DNA from 2 places in the Streptomyces sp. NBC_01497 genome. Region 2 is predicted to be linked to the other one. Evidence: riboswitches for the same ligand, from Rfam matches in the RefSeq annotation. Region 2 holds a riboswitch; the other holds the start of a gene.
The links. Region 2 has a riboswitch for thiamine pyrophosphate ahead of OG310_RS34385 (purine-cytosine permease family protein). Riboswitches for the same ligand answer to the same signal wherever they lie in the genome.
Positions count from the first base shown of each region.

Region 1: linked by a shared signal. The riboswitch ahead of thiO (glycine oxidase ThiO) and the one ahead of OG310_RS34385 (purine-cytosine permease family protein) in region 2 are both predicted to bind thiamine pyrophosphate.

Region 1 covers NZ_CP109427.1:6,172,638-6,180,123, reverse strand. The annotation lists gene OG310_RS26065 (hypothetical protein) at 33-1,232, opposite strand; gene metF (methylenetetrahydrofolate reductase [NAD(P)H]) at 1,281-2,198, opposite strand; gene thiE (thiamine phosphate synthase) at 2,423-3,100, opposite strand; gene OG310_RS26050 (Rv2175c family DNA-binding protein) at 3,218-3,583, opposite strand; gene OG310_RS26045 (NAD(P)/FAD-dependent oxidoreductase) at 3,831-5,033, opposite strand; TPP riboswitch at 5,103-5,215, shown strand; gene thiO (glycine oxidase ThiO) at 5,455-6,645, shown strand; gene thiS (sulfur carrier protein ThiS) at 6,642-6,869, shown strand; gene OG310_RS26030 (thiazole synthase) at 6,875-7,486, shown strand, end outside.
Region 2 covers NZ_CP109427.1:8,137,998-8,145,483, reverse strand. The annotation lists gene OG310_RS34395 (lectin) at 1-562, shown strand, start outside; gene OG310_RS34390 (glycosyltransferase family 2 protein) at 678-1,448, opposite strand; TPP riboswitch at 1,617-1,710, shown strand; gene OG310_RS34385 (purine-cytosine permease family protein) at 1,702-3,120, shown strand; gene OG310_RS34380 (glycosyl hydrolase family 18 protein) at 3,153-4,088, opposite strand; gene OG310_RS34375 (aromatic ring-hydroxylating dioxygenase subunit alpha) at 4,409-5,614, shown strand; gene OG310_RS34370 (hypothetical protein) at 5,892-6,278, shown strand; gene OG310_RS34365 (LLM class flavin-dependent oxidoreductase) at 6,427-7,446, shown strand.

The DNA.
Region 1 (7,486 bases), 2.0 Mb from region 2:
CCGCTGGGGACCGGGAGCACGCCGGGCGGCGGTCAGTAGCGGTAGGGGCCGCCCGCTTCACGCTCCGGCTCGTGCTGTTGCTGTTGCTGCTGCTGCTGCTGCTGGGGGTCGTAGCCGTACGAGGGTTCGTAGGTGGACTGGGGTGCTTGCTGCCCCGACGCGTTGTCACGCTGCTGCGGGACCCAGACACCGCCGGGCGGGGTGTCCGTGGCGTACGGGTCCTGGTACCGCTGCTGCTCGCCGGGCGCCTCGTACGGGGCGTAGGACGGGTCGTAGCCGTTGTACTGCTGCTGGTACGCGGGCTGCTGGTAGTCGGACTGGGCGTAGTCGGCCTGCTGGTAGTCGGCCTGCGCGTACTCGGCCTGCCCGTACTCGGGCTGCTGGTAGTCGGACTGCTGCTGTTGCTGCTGCCCGGCGGCGCCGTCCGCGCCGTACGCGGCGTAATCGTCCTGCCCCGTCGGGGTGTTCTGGCCCGCCTGAGCGCCCTGGCCGGGCTGGTCCTCGTAGCCGTACCCGTATTGCTGCTGCTGTGCGTAGGCAGCCTGGTCCGCCTGATCGCCGTACGTCTCGTAACCGGTGTACGTGCCGTACGCGTCGTGTCCCGTGGGCTGCTCGTAACCGCCGTAGGTGTCATACCCCGCCGGGGCGTACTCGGTGTGGCCGCCCTGGCCCTCGGCCGCGAACGCCGCGGCGCCGAGGCCGCCCTGGCCCGTGCCGCTCGTCGTGTCGTCGTACACGCCGTACAGCTGGCCGGTGTCGTCCGGCATCGGCTGCGGGGCGTAGACCTGGGCCGCCTCGGCCGGGTTCCCCCCGCCGGCCTCCGGCGGGAGGTCCTGGGGCGCGGCCGCCGACACCATCGTCTGTTCCTCGGGCGCCTGAAGCGCCACGTCGGAGACCTGCGGGTGCGGAGCGCCCTCCGCGTCCTCGTCGCCGCGCGCGCCGCGCGCCGCGTCTCTGCGACGTCGGCTGGCGCCCGGCCGCCCGCCGACGGCCCAGCCCGTCGAATAACCCTTGCGGAACGACATGGTCACGTACGTCTGCCCGACGGCGAAGGCGATCGCGCCCAGCACGATCACGACGATCGACGGCAGGACGACGCCGACGACCACCGTCACGAACCCCACGAAGGCGAGCGCACGCCAGCGCAGCCGCGCCTTGTACTGGAGCAGCACCTCGCCGAGGAGCCACAGCGCGACAAAGCCGAACGCGATGTAGAGGACCGTATAGCCCATGTACGCCCCTCTCGTGCGGCCACCGCCCCGGGTGGTGTGCGGCGCCGCTCAGGAATGTCTGTGCAGTCCGAGATTCTCGTAGATCTCAAGTGTCGCAGTGGAGTTGTTCAGCGTGATGAAGTGCAGCCCCGGCACTCCCTCGGCCAGGAGCCGCGCACAGAACTCCGTGGCGAACTCGATGCCAATGGAGCGTACAGCCGCTGGATCCTCCGCGACCGCGAGGATCCGCGCTTTCAACGCGTCGGGGACGAGCGCCGTACTGAGCGATGGCAGCCGCTCCAACTGCTTCACGCTGGTGACGGGCATGATCTCCGGGATGATCGGCGTCTCGCAGCCCGCCGCGGCGGCACGGTCCCGCAGCCGGAGGTAGTCCTCGGGCCGGAAGAACATCTGGGTGATCGCATAGTCGGCGCCCGCACGGCACTTGGCGACGAAGTGCCGGATGTCGCTGTCCCAGTCGGGTGAGCGGGGATGCATCTCGGGGAAGGCGGCCACCCCGACGCAGAAGTCTCCGGACTCCTTGATCAGCCGGACCAGTTCGATGGCGTACTCGACGCCCTCGGGGTGCCTGACCCACTCCCCCATCGGGTCGCCGGGCGGGTCGCCGCGTACAGCGAGGATGTTGCGGATGCCGACCGCCGCGTACCGGCCGACCATGTGGCGCAGTTCCGCGACGGACTGGCCGACGGCCGTGAGGTGCGCGACAGGGGTGAGGGTCGTGTCGGCGGCGATCTGCTCGGTGGCCTTGACGGTGCCGCTGCGGGTGGAACCACCAGCTCCGTAGGTGACGGAGACGAAGCTCGGGGCGACGGCCTCGATGCGGCGCAGGGCGTTCCAGAGGTTGCGCTCGCCCTTCTCGGTTCTGGGCGCCCAGAACTCGAAGGAGAAGCTGGTCTCACCGTCGGCGAGGACATCTCCTACGGTGCGCGCACGCGGAGTCCAGGTGGACGGGGTACCGAGGGCCATACGAGCAGGTTATCGACTTGCGGCGGGCGCCGTCACACCGTAGGGCCCCGGACCTGTACCCACCGAGGGGCGGGAGTCCGCTGGAGTCCGCCGCGCCGCGGCTCCTTGAGCCGGGCACCCGGGGGTGCGAGTTCGCCGCACCGAGGGCGGACCCCGGACCGGTCGCCGCCTCGGACCAGGCCGCCCGTCGCGGCGAGCGGCCTGGTCCGGCGCACAGCCCGCGCTCAGTGGCCCGCGGCCGCCGTCGCGCGCTCCCTGACCCGGGCCGCGAGCGCCGCGCTCGCGGCGGCGGGGTCGTCGGCCTCCGTGATGGCCCGTACGACGACGATCCTTCTCGCCCCGGCGTCCAGCACCTGGTCGAGGTTGCCCTCGTCGATCCCGCCGATGGCGAACCAGGGGCGGTCGACGCCGAGGGCCTCGGTACTGCGCGCCGTGTGCCGCACGAGGCCGAGCCCCGGCGCGTGCCGCCCCGGCTTGGTGGGGGTCGGCCAGCAGGGGCCCGTGCAGAAGTAGTCGACGCCCGGCTGGGTGGCCGCCGCGTCCGCCTCGGCCTCCGCGTGGGTGGAGCGGCCGATCAGCGGCCCGTCGCCGAGGATGGCGCGGGCGGCGGGCACCGGGAGGTCTCCCTGCCCGAGGTGCAGCACGTCCGCGCCGATCGCGTGGGCGATGTCCGCGCGGTCGTTGACCGCGAGCAGCTTGCCGTGCCTGCGGCAGGCGTCGGCGAAGACCCGGAGGTGGTCGAGTTCCTCCGCGGCCTCCAGTGTCTTGTCCCGCAGCTGGACGATGTCGACCCCCGACGCGAGGACCGCGTCGAGGAAGGCGGGGAGATCACCCTGACGCCTGCGGGCGTCCGTGCACAGGTAGATACGGGCGTCGGCGAGCGCCGCGCGGGCCGTGGACATCGGGTGATCCCCCCACTGGTACCGCCCGGGGCGGTGGTGTCGTCTGTCGTGTTCTGTCGGCTCACGCCGGGCGGCCTCGACCGCCCGGCGCCAGAGGGCGAGCGCCTGCGCCCGGCGTCAGAGGGCGAGCGCCTGCGCCCGGCGCTTCACCTCCGTGCCGCGGTTCTCGCTCAGCGCCTGCGCGGGCGTGCCCGGCAGGGTCGGATCGGGCGTGAACAGCCACTCCAGCATCTCCGCGTCGGAGAAGCCGTCGTCCTTCAGGAGCGTCAGCAAACCGACGAGGCCCTTGACGACCTTGTCGCCGTCGATGAAGGAGGCGGGTACCTGGAGTGTCCGGTTCTCACCGCGCCGTACGGCGATCAGCTGGCCTTCCTTCACCAGCTGGCGAACGCGCGTCACCTCGACATCCAGCTTCTCCGCGATGTCGGGGAGGTGGAGCCACTCGGGGACGAGAGCATCGATCTTTGCGTCAATCTCGGTCACGAGGACAAGCCTGCCATCCCGGACTGACAGACGGTAGTCGTGGCGGTCCGGGCGGGGCATGCGCCCACCCCTGCGACCCATGGCAGGGCAGGCCGCAAGGGGATCGGCATGCCGTGCCGCACCGCGGAAAAAACCTGGGAAGTCCGCTCGTGGGGCCTTCGGGGGATGCTCGGAGGATCCTCCTGGCGCCCCCAGGAGGATGGCCGGAGGATGCCCGAAAGACGTTCCGAGGACGTTCAGAGGACGTTCAGAGCACCGATTTCCTCAGTGGTACGGCCGGATCGGCGGCCCGCTCCGGGTCGAGCCGGGCGCCCGACTCGATCAGTTTGCGGCCCTGCGCCAGGTCGCGGGGCCTGCCGACGGCGAGGAGCGCGACGAGGACCCCGTCCCGCAGCCACACGGCGGACCAGGCCGCGCCGGCGCGGTCGCCGCGCGCGACGAGCCGGTCGGCGCCCGTGTGATGGCCCGCGTACTGCACGAAGCGCCCGAACTGCTCGGACCAGAAGTACGGCACCGGATCGTACGGCTCCCGCGTGGCGCCCGTGATGCGGCCGGCGACGGTGACCGGGCCCTGGAGGGCGTTGTCCCAGTGGTGCACGAGCAGCCGCTCGCCGTAGCGCGCCGAGGGGAAGGACGCGCAGTCGCCGACGGCGTAGACGTCGGGCAGCGAGGTGCGCAGCCAGGCGTCGGCGCGGACGGCCGCGTCGGAGTCCAGTGCGACGCCCGAGCCGGCCAGCCAGGATGTCGCGGGCCGGGCACCGATACCGACGAGGACGGCGCCCGCCGCGATCCGCCGGCCGTCCGTGAGGACGACCGCGCCCTCTTCGACGTGTTCGACGCGCGTGCCCGTGAGGAGCGTGGCGCCGCTCTCCTCGTACCAGGCGGCCATCGGCGCGGTGATCTCGGCGGGGAGCGCTCCCGCGAGCGGCAGGTCGGCGGCCTCCAGGACGGTGACGGCGCAGCCCGCGGCGCGCGCCGCGGTCGTGAACTCCGCGCCGATCCAGCCGGCGCCGACGATGGCGATCTCGTGCTGCGCTTCCAGTACGGGCCGCAGTCGCTCCACGTCGTCCAGCGTGCGCAGGACGTGCACGCCGGGCAGGCCCTCCGTACCGGGCAGGGTCAGTGGTCGCGCGCCGCAGGCGAGGACCAGCGCGTCGTAGGCGATGGGCCCTTCGGCCGTGTCGATCTCGCGCTCGTCCGGCCGCAGCCGGGTCGCGGCGAGGCCCAGCCGCAGTTGCACGTCGAGTGCGGCGAAGTCGATGTCGAAGGCGGAGCTCTCGGCCTGGCCCAGGAGCAGGGCCTTGGACAGCGGAGGCCGGTCGTAGGGGGGATGCCGTTCCGCGCCCACGACGACGACGGGCCCCGCGTGGCCGCTCTCGCGCAGCGCCACCGCGGTCCGCACACCGGCCATGCCCGCACCGACGATCACGACTCTCTGATCCTCGCTCACGCGATCACCATAGATCCCCACCGCCCCGGGCCGTGTTACAGGACGGCATGACAGGGTCTAGGCTTGCCCGGGAAACCTCGCGGGAGCCCGGACGGACCGGGCTGAGAGGGAGGCTGGGCGGCCTCCGACCGTACGAACCTGATCCGGGTCATGCCGGCGAAGGGAGGGGCTGACGACCGTGCAGCCTTCTGACATATCCAACTCATCCGACACGCACGGGACACCGACCGCCGCGTCCCCGGCCTCCGGTGCGTCCTCCGCGTCCCCGACGTCTGCTGCGTCCCCGACGTCCGGTGCGGCCGACGCCTCCCCCGCCTCCGGCGCCTCCGGCGTCTCTCCCGTGTCCGGCGCGTCCGGCGGGTCGGCGGCACCCTCCGCTTCGCCGGGCTCCGCGCCCGCGGGGGCCGGCGGGTACGACGTCCTGGTGATCGGCGGCGGGATCATCGGCCTCGTCACCGCGTGGCGCGCCGCGCAGCGCGGCCTGCGGACCGCCGTCGTCGACCCGGAGCCGGGCGGCGGGGCCGCGCAGGTCGCGGCTGGCATGCTGGCCGCCGTCACCGAACTGCACTACGGCGAGGAGACACTGCTCGGCCTCAACCTCGCCTCCGCGCGCCGCTATCCACGGTTCGTGGCGGAGCTGGAGGAGGCGAGCGGCCGGGACACCGGCTACCGGGCCTGCGGCACGCTCGCCGTGGCGCTGGACAGTGACGACCGCGCCCACCTGCGCGAACTGCACGCGTTCCAGCAGAAGTGCGGCCTCACCTCCGAATGGCTCGGCGGCCGCGACTGCCGTCGGCTCGAACCGATGCTCGCGCCGGGCGTCCGGGGCGGTCTGCGCGTGGACGGCGACCACCAGATAGATCCACGCAGGCTGGCCGCCGCGCTGGTGGTGGCGTGCGAGCGCGCGGGCGTGGCACTGCACCGCACCTGGGCCCGGCGGCTGACCGTCGTCGGGGACCGGGCCACCGGCGCGGAGCTCGCGGACGGATCGGCGCTCGGCGCCGGCCAGGTCGTGCTCGCCGGGGGCAGCCTGAGTGGCAGGCTCGCGGGCGTACCGGACGAGGTGCTGCCGCCGGTACGGCCGGTGAAGGGCCAGGTACTGCGGCTGACCGTGCCGCGTGCGTACGCGCCGTTCCTCTCCCGCACGGTACGGGCGGTGGTGCGCGGCGGGCACGTGTACCTGGTACCGCGCGAGAACGGCGAACTGGTGGTGGGCGCGACGAGCGAGGAGCTCGGCTGGGACACCACGGTCACGGCGGGCGGTGTGTACGAGTTGCTGCGGGACGCCCACGAACTCGTCCCCGGCATCACGGAGTTGCCGCTCACCGAGACCCGCGCCGGACTGCGGCCGGGCTCGCCGGACAACGCGCCGCTGCTCGGCCCCACCGCCCTGCCCGGGTTGCACCTGGCGACCGGGCACTTCCGCAACGGCGTACTGCTGACCCCGGTGACCGGGGACGCGCTGGCCGAGGCCTTGACGACGGGCGAACTGCCCGAGGTCGCACGGCCGTTCACACCGGAGCGGTTCACGGGTTCGCCGCGTCCCGCCGGCTCGTCGCCCGAGGGGACGCACCGGACCGAGATGTCCGTACGAGAGGGGCTGCTCGCATGAGCGACGACACGGCGGCACGCGTGGTGCGCGTGTCGGTGAACGGCGAGCCGCGTGAGGTCGCGGCCGCCACGACGCTGGACGAGCTGATCGCAACGCTGACAACGGCGCATTCGGGCGTCGCGGCGGCGCTCAACGAGACGGTGGTGCCCCGGGGCAGCTGGCCCCGGACGCGGCTCGGCGACGGCGACCGGGTGGAAGTCCTCACCGCCGTACAAGGAGGCTGACGGGGATGGCGGACGATCCACTCACCATCGCGGACGTGACGTTCACGTCCCGACTGATCATGGGAACGGGCGGTGCGCCCAGTCTCGACGTGCTGGAACGGTCCCTGGTCGCGTCGGGCACACAGCTGACCACCGTGGCCATGCGCCGGCTCGACCCCGGCGTGCAGGGTTCGGTGCTGTCGGTGCTCAGCCGGCTCGGCGTCCGTCCGCTGCCCAACACGGCGGGGTGCTTCACGGCCGGCGAGGCCGTGCTGACGGCCCGCCTCGCCCGGGAGGCGCTCGGCACCGACTGGGTGAAACTGGAGGTCGTGGCGGACGAACGGACGCTGCTGCCCGACCCGGTCGAGACGCTGGACGCGGCGGAGACCCTCGTCGACGACGGCTTCACCGTGCTGCCGTACACGAACGACGACCCGGTGCTCGCGCGGAAACTGGAGGATGTCGGCTGCGCGGCCGTGATGCCGCTCGGCTCCCCCATCGGCTCGGGCCTCGGCATCCGCAACCCGCACAACTTCAGCCTGATCGTCGAGCGGGCGGGCGTTCCGGTGATCCTCGACGCGGGCGCGGGAACCGCCTCGGACGCGGCGTTCGCGATGGAGCTGGGGTGCGAGGCGGTG
Region 2 (7,486 bases):
CGCCTCCTGGAACGGGGCGTCCTGGAACAACGCCTACGCACCCACCGCGGCGATCACCGGCGGTGGAACCCTCTCGTACACCCTCGGTACCGCAGCGAACACCTCGTGGGCCGCGGGGACTTCGGCGGCTCCCCCGTCGTACGGCGGCAGCCTGGCCGCTCCCGCCAAGCCGCGGGTCGGGCCCGTCACCGCGGGCGTGTCCGCGAGCCTGTGCGTGGACGACCAGGGCTCCTCGACCACGGACGGCAGCCACGTCCAGCTCTGGGGCTGTGACAGCACGGCGGCGCAGGACTGGACGATCGCGGCCGACGGCACCCTGCGCACCCTCGGCAAGTGCCTGGACGTGTCGAACAGCGGCACGACCAACGGAACGCCCGTCCAGCTGTGGAACTGCAACGGCACGGGCGCGCAGAAGTGGACCGCCGGCTCCAACGGGTCCCTGGTCAACCCCGGGTCGGGGCTCTGCCTGGACGACCCGTCCTCGTCCACGACGCAGGGCACACAACTGGCGCTCTACACCTGCAACAGCAGCGCGGCACAGAAGTGGGGGCTGCCTTCCTGAACCGTCGCGCCGTGGTGGCGCCGCCCACACCGGGCGGCGCCACGACGGCCTGCTCCGCCGCGAGCCCGGGACCGCGCTGCGGCGCGGATACCGGTGGCGGGTGCGGCAAGACCTGCTACCGGGGCACGGGCCCTCGCGGGTACAGGCGCGCGAGCGCCCGGGCCCTGGCTTCCACGACGGCCGTGCGGGCCTGCCACTCCGCCTTGTCAGCGTGCGCCCGCTGCCCGGTGACCTGGCCGGGCCACTTGCGGTAGAGCAGGCCCGGCTCACGGGTGAACCAGCCCGGCCCGGTGGCCTCCAGGGCCAGGAGCAGACCGGTGTCCTCGGAGGCCGGCAGCGCCATCCAGCCGCCCAGGGCGAGCAGCAGTTCGCGGCGGACGCACAGCGTCGCCGGGTGGACGAGCAGCCGGTGGTCGTGACCGGCCCAGTGGGCGAGGATGCCGCCCGGTTCCAGCCGCCCGTGAGCGGGGTCCGTCTCGAACGAGACGGTGGAACCGTCAGGCAGCAGGTCCAGTGCGCGAGATGTCGTCCAGCCGATGTCCGCATGGCCCTCCAGCGCGAGGATGTCGCGGGCGAGGGCGCCGGGCGGGAGCTGGTCGTCGGCGTCCAGGACGCGGACGTAAGGGCCGTGCGCGTGCGCGAGGGCCAGCGTCCTCGCGGTGCCGGGACCGCCGGGACGTCCCTGGTGGAAGGAGACGCGTGGATCGGCCGGCACGTAGGGGGCGACGGTGTCGCTGTCGCCGTCCTGCTGTATCAGCCAGTGCCACTCCCAGCCCTCGGGCATGCGCTGCCCGCGCAGGGAGCGGTAGGCGTCCGCCAGGTAGCGGGCGGAGGGCGCGTGCACCGCGGTGATGACGTCGATCCGGCGCGGCACGGCACTCTCCATCTGTTCCCAGGCAACTTCGCCAGCATAGAAGCGCGGGCAGCGGACACGTCCGCGGGCCCGTCCTGCGGCGCCGTCCGCGTTCCACCACGCGCACGGGCCGCACGGCGGCCCTCCGGGAGCGGCCCACCCCCGGACCGCGCGGCGCGGGATGGGCGCGTTAGGCTGGTGGGACCGGACACGGGGTGCCCCGCGCGGGGCTGAGATCACACCCGTCGAACCTGAACCAGCTCGTACTGGCGGAGGGATGTCTCTCATGGCGCAGCCGCGTACTTCTCTGCAGGACCGCGACGATGTCGCGGACGGGGCGCGTGCGTCCGCCTTCGAGGGCCGGATGCCCGCCGCCGCGGGGGATCTGCGGATCGAGACCCAGGGCATCGCGCCCGTTCCCGGGGACCACCGTTACGGCCGGGCAGGACGGCTGTTCACCGTGTGGTTCGCGCCGAACCTCACGATGACGGGGGTGTTCACCGGGACGCTGGGCGTGGTGCTGGGGCTGGACTTCACGACGGCCCTGGTGGCGGTGGTTGTCGGCACGGTGCTGGGCGCCGTGCCGGTGGCGGGGCTGGGAACGTGGGGCAGCAGCACCGGAGCCGGGCAACTGCCGCTGGCCCGCCTGGCCTTCGGCCGCTCGGTGGTCGTGCCGGGGCTGCTCCAGTGGATGTCGTCGGTGGCCTGGGACGCGCTGATCGGCCTGTTCGGCGGGGACGCGCTGGCCCGGCTGTTCGGCTGGCCCTTCTGGCTCGGGGTGCTGGTGATGATGGCCGGGCAGGGACTGGTCGGGGTGCTGGGCTACGAGGCGATCCACCGGCTCCAGAAGGTCATGACGCTGGGGCTCGCGGTGGCTTTCGCGCTCCTCGCCGTGAAGATGCTCGGCGGGGTGCATCCCGCCGCCGTCTCGCAGGTGCACGGGGCCGACCGGTTCGGCGCCTTCATGCTGACCAGCACGGTGGCGTTGAGCCTGTCGCTGTCCTGGGCGCCGTACGCCAGCGACTTCAGCCGCTATCTGCCCAGGGAGACGTCCCGTACCCGCATGTTCTGGTACACACTCCTCGGTGTGAGTGTCTCGTTCGTCGCGGTGCAGGCGCTCGGCCTCTGGGGCGCCTCGGTGTTCACCGACCAGAGTGCGGCGGGGGTGGACCGCCTGCTCGGTGGCGGCGCGCTGGGCGCGTTCGGGCTGCTCGCGGTGGCGTGTGCGGCGCTGTGCAGCAACGCGATGAACGACTACAGCGGCTCGCTGGCCCTCCAGACGGTCGGGGTGCGGCTGCCGCGGCCTCTCGCCGCGGTGCTCGCCGCGGCCCTGGGCTTCCCGCTGGTGCTGTGGATGCACGCCGCCGACACGGTGGCGCGCTTCCAGAACGTGCTGCTGTTCGTCGGGTACTGGATTCCCGGCTTCGTCGCCGTGGTGTCGGTTGACTGGTACGCGCGCTCGCGGGCCCGGGGCGGGGCGCCGGTGGACCTGGCGGCGGAGCAGGCGGAGCGCCGCCCGTGGTGGCCCGCGCTGCTCGCGTTCGTCGTCGGTTTCGGCGCCGCGGTGCCCTTCATGAACACCTCCGTGTACGAGGGCTCCGTCGCCCACGCGCTGCACGGGGCGGATCTCGCGTACTACGTGGCGTTCGTGGCGGCTCTCGTCGTGTACGTCCCGTTCAGGCTGCGGCGCGCCGTTCGCGTCTGACGCGCCGCAGCCCTCATCGAAGTGCCCTGCTGTCAGATCTTGTTGAAGATCTTGGAGTAGGCGTATCCGACGGCCTTGTCGTACTCGTCGACCTCCCAGAAGGACAGTTCCTGCACGCCCTTGCCGGCCGCGAAGCTCTCCAGGGCGGAGGCGTCGGACTGGCTGAAGTTCTCGTCGTCGTCGTTCTGGCCCGCGATGGGCGTCAGTCCCATGCGGGCCCAGTTGGCGGCGGTGGAGCCGCCGTAGATCGAGACGAACTGCTTCACGGCGGCGTTGGCGCCGGACTCCGAGTCCTGGAGGGCGTTCTCGCCGTCGCCGAAGTCCATGGTCATGAGGTTGACGACGGTGGTCTTGACACCGGCCGACTGGGCGCCGGTCAGCAGTCCGGTGACGTCGGACTCCATCCCGTCGGGGTCGACGGCGACGGTCCAGTCGATCTGCACGGCGGGTTCGGCCTTCTGGAGCGCGGCGAGGGCCTGGGCGCGCCGCGTGTTGGCGCTGGTGTCGCCGAGGGTGCCGCCCTCGATGTCGAAGTCGAGGCGGTTGACGCCGTAGGTGTCAACGACCTTCTTGTACGCGGCGGTCAGGCTGGAGACCGAGGTACAGGTCTGGGCGAGTTCCTTGCTCCCCGCGCCGCCGAAGGAGATGGCGACGTCGCCGCCGGAGGACTTGAGCGCGTTGATCTCGGTGCTGTGGGCGCCGACCGCGTCGCCACCGTCCTCCCAGTTCAGGGTGCAGCCGGACTGCGAGGTGAGGAAGGCGAGCGTGTAGTGGTTCACGCCGGACGCCTTCTGGTCCGCGGCCATGTCCTTGGCGGTGCTGTTGTCGATCTGGAGGTAGGGAGCGGCGTACTGGGCGGGGAAGGAGGCCGTGGCGGCGTGGGCCGAGGGGCCGGCGACGAGCAGCGCCATGGCGGGGCAGAGCGCGGCGGTGAGGGCGACGAGGGGGCGGCGAAGGGTTCTGGGCATGACGGCCTTCCGCGATGTGGGGGGATGTTAGGAAGGTTTCCTAACCGCTTGGCCCAGGATGCTCCGCCGGGCGGCGCGCTCATGTCAAGACTGTTGTGCCAGGTACAGGTAAAGGACGCCGGCCCGCCCGCGCGGTCCGGCGTCACTCGCCGGGACCCTCCCGGATCGTGCGGTTCGCGCAGTGGTGGAAGGGTCGTCCGTGGACAGGGGCCGGGCCTCGTGCCGCCGCGGTGACGCGCGACGGACACGGCGGAGAGGGAGGAACGGCGCCGTGCTCCCCCGCTCCGCGCACCGACGAGTCGCACGCAATGGAGAAGCGCATGACCCAGACACAGCCGGCCGCCGACGAGGAAGCCGCGGACCCCGGGACCACGGGCCGTGCCCGGCATGCGCGGGAGGCGTCGGGGGGCGTCACCGACCTCCGGCGGGTCGGGATCGCCCCGGACTTCTGGTATCCGGTGGCGACCTCGCGGAAGGTGGCGAGGAACAAGACGTACGCCGCCTCCTTCGCGGGTGAGCGGATCGCGCTGTACCGCGGCCGCAGCGGCACGGTGTACGCGCTGGAGGACCGGTGTGCGCACCGTCAGGTCCCGCTGAGCATGGGTGTGGTGGAGGGCGAGGCACTCCGCTGCTGCTACCACGCCTGGGCCTACCGCGGGAACGGGCGCGTCTCGCAGATCCCGTACCTGCCCAAGGGGGTCGAGGGGGTCCCGCGCGGTGTGCGGGCCTACCCGGCGCGGGAGCGGTACGGCCTGGTGTTCGTCTTCCCCGGCGACCCGGAGAAGGCCGCGACCACACCGCTGCCGGACCTGCCGCAGTTCGACTCGCCGCGGCACAGGACGATGACGTTCTCCCGTACCGTGCGGTGCCACTACTCGTTCATGCACGAGAACCTGCTCGACATGAACCACCAGTTCCTGCACCGCAGTGTGCTCGGCCGGATCCAGCCCGAACTGCTCGGGTACGAGAAGGGCCCGGAGTTCGTCGAGGCGCGGTACCTGTTCACGCCCGCCGGCGGGCGCAAGGACCGCGGCGCGGGACTCCTCTCCGCCGAGGGGGTCGGCGGTTCCGCCTCGCCGGACGTCGTCACGATCCGGACGCAGTACCCGTACCAGACGCTGCAGGCGGTGCCGGAGAAGGCGGATCTGCCCGCGTTCTCACTCTGGGTCGCGTATGTGCCCGAGGACGCGGAGCAGCGCACGAACCACGCCTACGGGCTGCTCATGATCGAGAAGCCGCCGGTCCCCGGGGCGCTGCACGCCGCCTGGCCGCTGATCCGGCGGTTCACCGAACGGGTCTTCGCGCAGGACCGGATGGCGGTCGAGGCGGAGCAGCGGGCCTGGGACGAGCAGGGGGAGGACTGGAACCGGGAGGTCTTCCCGCTGATCCAGGACGTCCGCGGGGTGCTGCGCGCGAACGGCGTGCCGATCGGGTCGCCGGCCGCCGTGCACGGCGCGGCCTCGCTGTGCGGGGCCGGGGGGCAGGCGTGCGCGCCGTCGGCCGCGGCGCGAGGCGCTCGCCCCTGAGCCGGCCCGGGCACCGGGCGGCCGTCGGCGCCACGGTCCGAGCGGGGGTCCGGCAGGCTCCGGACGGCGCGAGGTGCGGCGGCTTCCGGCCACGGACGACGTGGCGTCCAGTGCGGTGCGCCGACGAGCTTCGCAGGTCAGGCGCGATCCGTCGTCGCCGGAGATCGGCCGGAACACCGGCGCTGTCCCGTTCCGGCAGACGCGCGGACGTGTCCTAGGGTGCGAGCACCATCGACGGGATGACGTGTTCCCGTCAATCACGCAAGGGGGAGACAGCATGACGAAGCAGATACGGAGGATCTCGGCACTGGTGACGGCCGGCGTCTCGGTGGCGGCCCTCGCCACGGTCCTCACCGGCACGGCGGAGGCGGCCACACCCTGCACGTACGACGGACGTACGTCGTGGTACTGCCACAACGTCGTGGGGGCGACCGTGTACGCCGCGCCCGACACCAGCCGGCCGGTGGGCACCATGAACACCAACCCGAGCTGGTTCGAGTGCAGGACCGACAACGGTGCCTACGTCGGCGGCCCGCACCCCTACCGCTGGCTGTGGACCGAGGCCGACAACGGCGAGTGGGGCTACATGAAGGACACCGACATCTCCAGCGAGACCGATCCGCTGCCCACCGAGATCGGCAACGGCATCCCGGTGCCCTGCTGACACTCCCGCGCCCCGCCACGAGGCGCAACGGCCGCCGGGCAAAGGCCGGGTGAGGAACGCGGAGCCGGCGCGCCGCGCGGCACGGGGGCCTGCCAGAATCGTGGCAGCGCAGAGACGGCGACCACGCCGCGGACCTTGGAGGACCCCCGTGCCGCAGACCTCGCAACCGCTCAGAAAGCTCGGGTTCCTGACCATCGGGCTGTTCGACGGCGACAACCCCCGGGCGGGTCACGAATCGACCCTCGCCGTCATCGAACTCGGCGAGCGCCTCGGTTTCGACAGCGCCTGGGTCCGCCACCGGCACCTGCAGTACGGCATCTCGTCACCGACGGCCGTGCTCGCGGCCGCCACGCAGCGTACGAGCCGTATCGAGCTGGGCACGGCCGTCATCCCGCTGGGCTGGGAGAACCCGCTGCGACTCGCGGAGGACCTGTCGACAGTCGACATCCTCTCGGGCGGCCGGCTCAATCCCGGCGTCAGCGTCGGCCCGCCGACGCACTACGACCGGGTCAAGGACGCGCTGTACCCGGGCACCGCCGACGAGGAGGACTTCGGCTACGGACGGGTGCGGCGTCTGCTGGACTTCGTGCGCGGCGAGCCCGTCACGGACTTCAGCGGCACGGAGGGCTTCGAGACGTACTCCGAGCGTGTGCAGCCGCATTCCCCCGGGCTGGGGCGGCGCATGTGGTACGGCGGTGCGAGTCTGCGCTCCGCCCGCTGGGCGGGTGAGCAAGGGATGAACTTCCTGACCAGCAGCGTCGTGCGGGCCGAGGAGTCCGAGGACTTCGCCGCGATCCAGCTCTCGCATGTGCGGGAGTTCCGCGCCCACCACCCCGACGGCGACCGGGGGCGGGTCTCGCAGGGACTCGTCGTCGTGCCCACCGACTCCGCCACGCCGGGGCAGCGCGCCAAGTACGAGGAGTACGCGAGGAAGCGGCTGCCGCGGACCGCCGCCCCGCAGGGCCCCGGGCGGATGCTGTTCGCGCGGGACCTGGTGGGCACGTCGGACCGGATCGCCGAACAGCTCTACGCCCTGCCCGCGTTCCGGGAGATCGACGAGGTCGCCTTCGCGTTGCCGTTCGCCTTCGACCACGAGGACTACGTCCAGATCCTCACGGACATCGCGACCAGGCTGGGGCCCGCGCTCGGCAGGCCCTCGACCGTATGAACAGCGGCCGCCGGGGGTGGTCGAAGTTGGGCTGCGATCG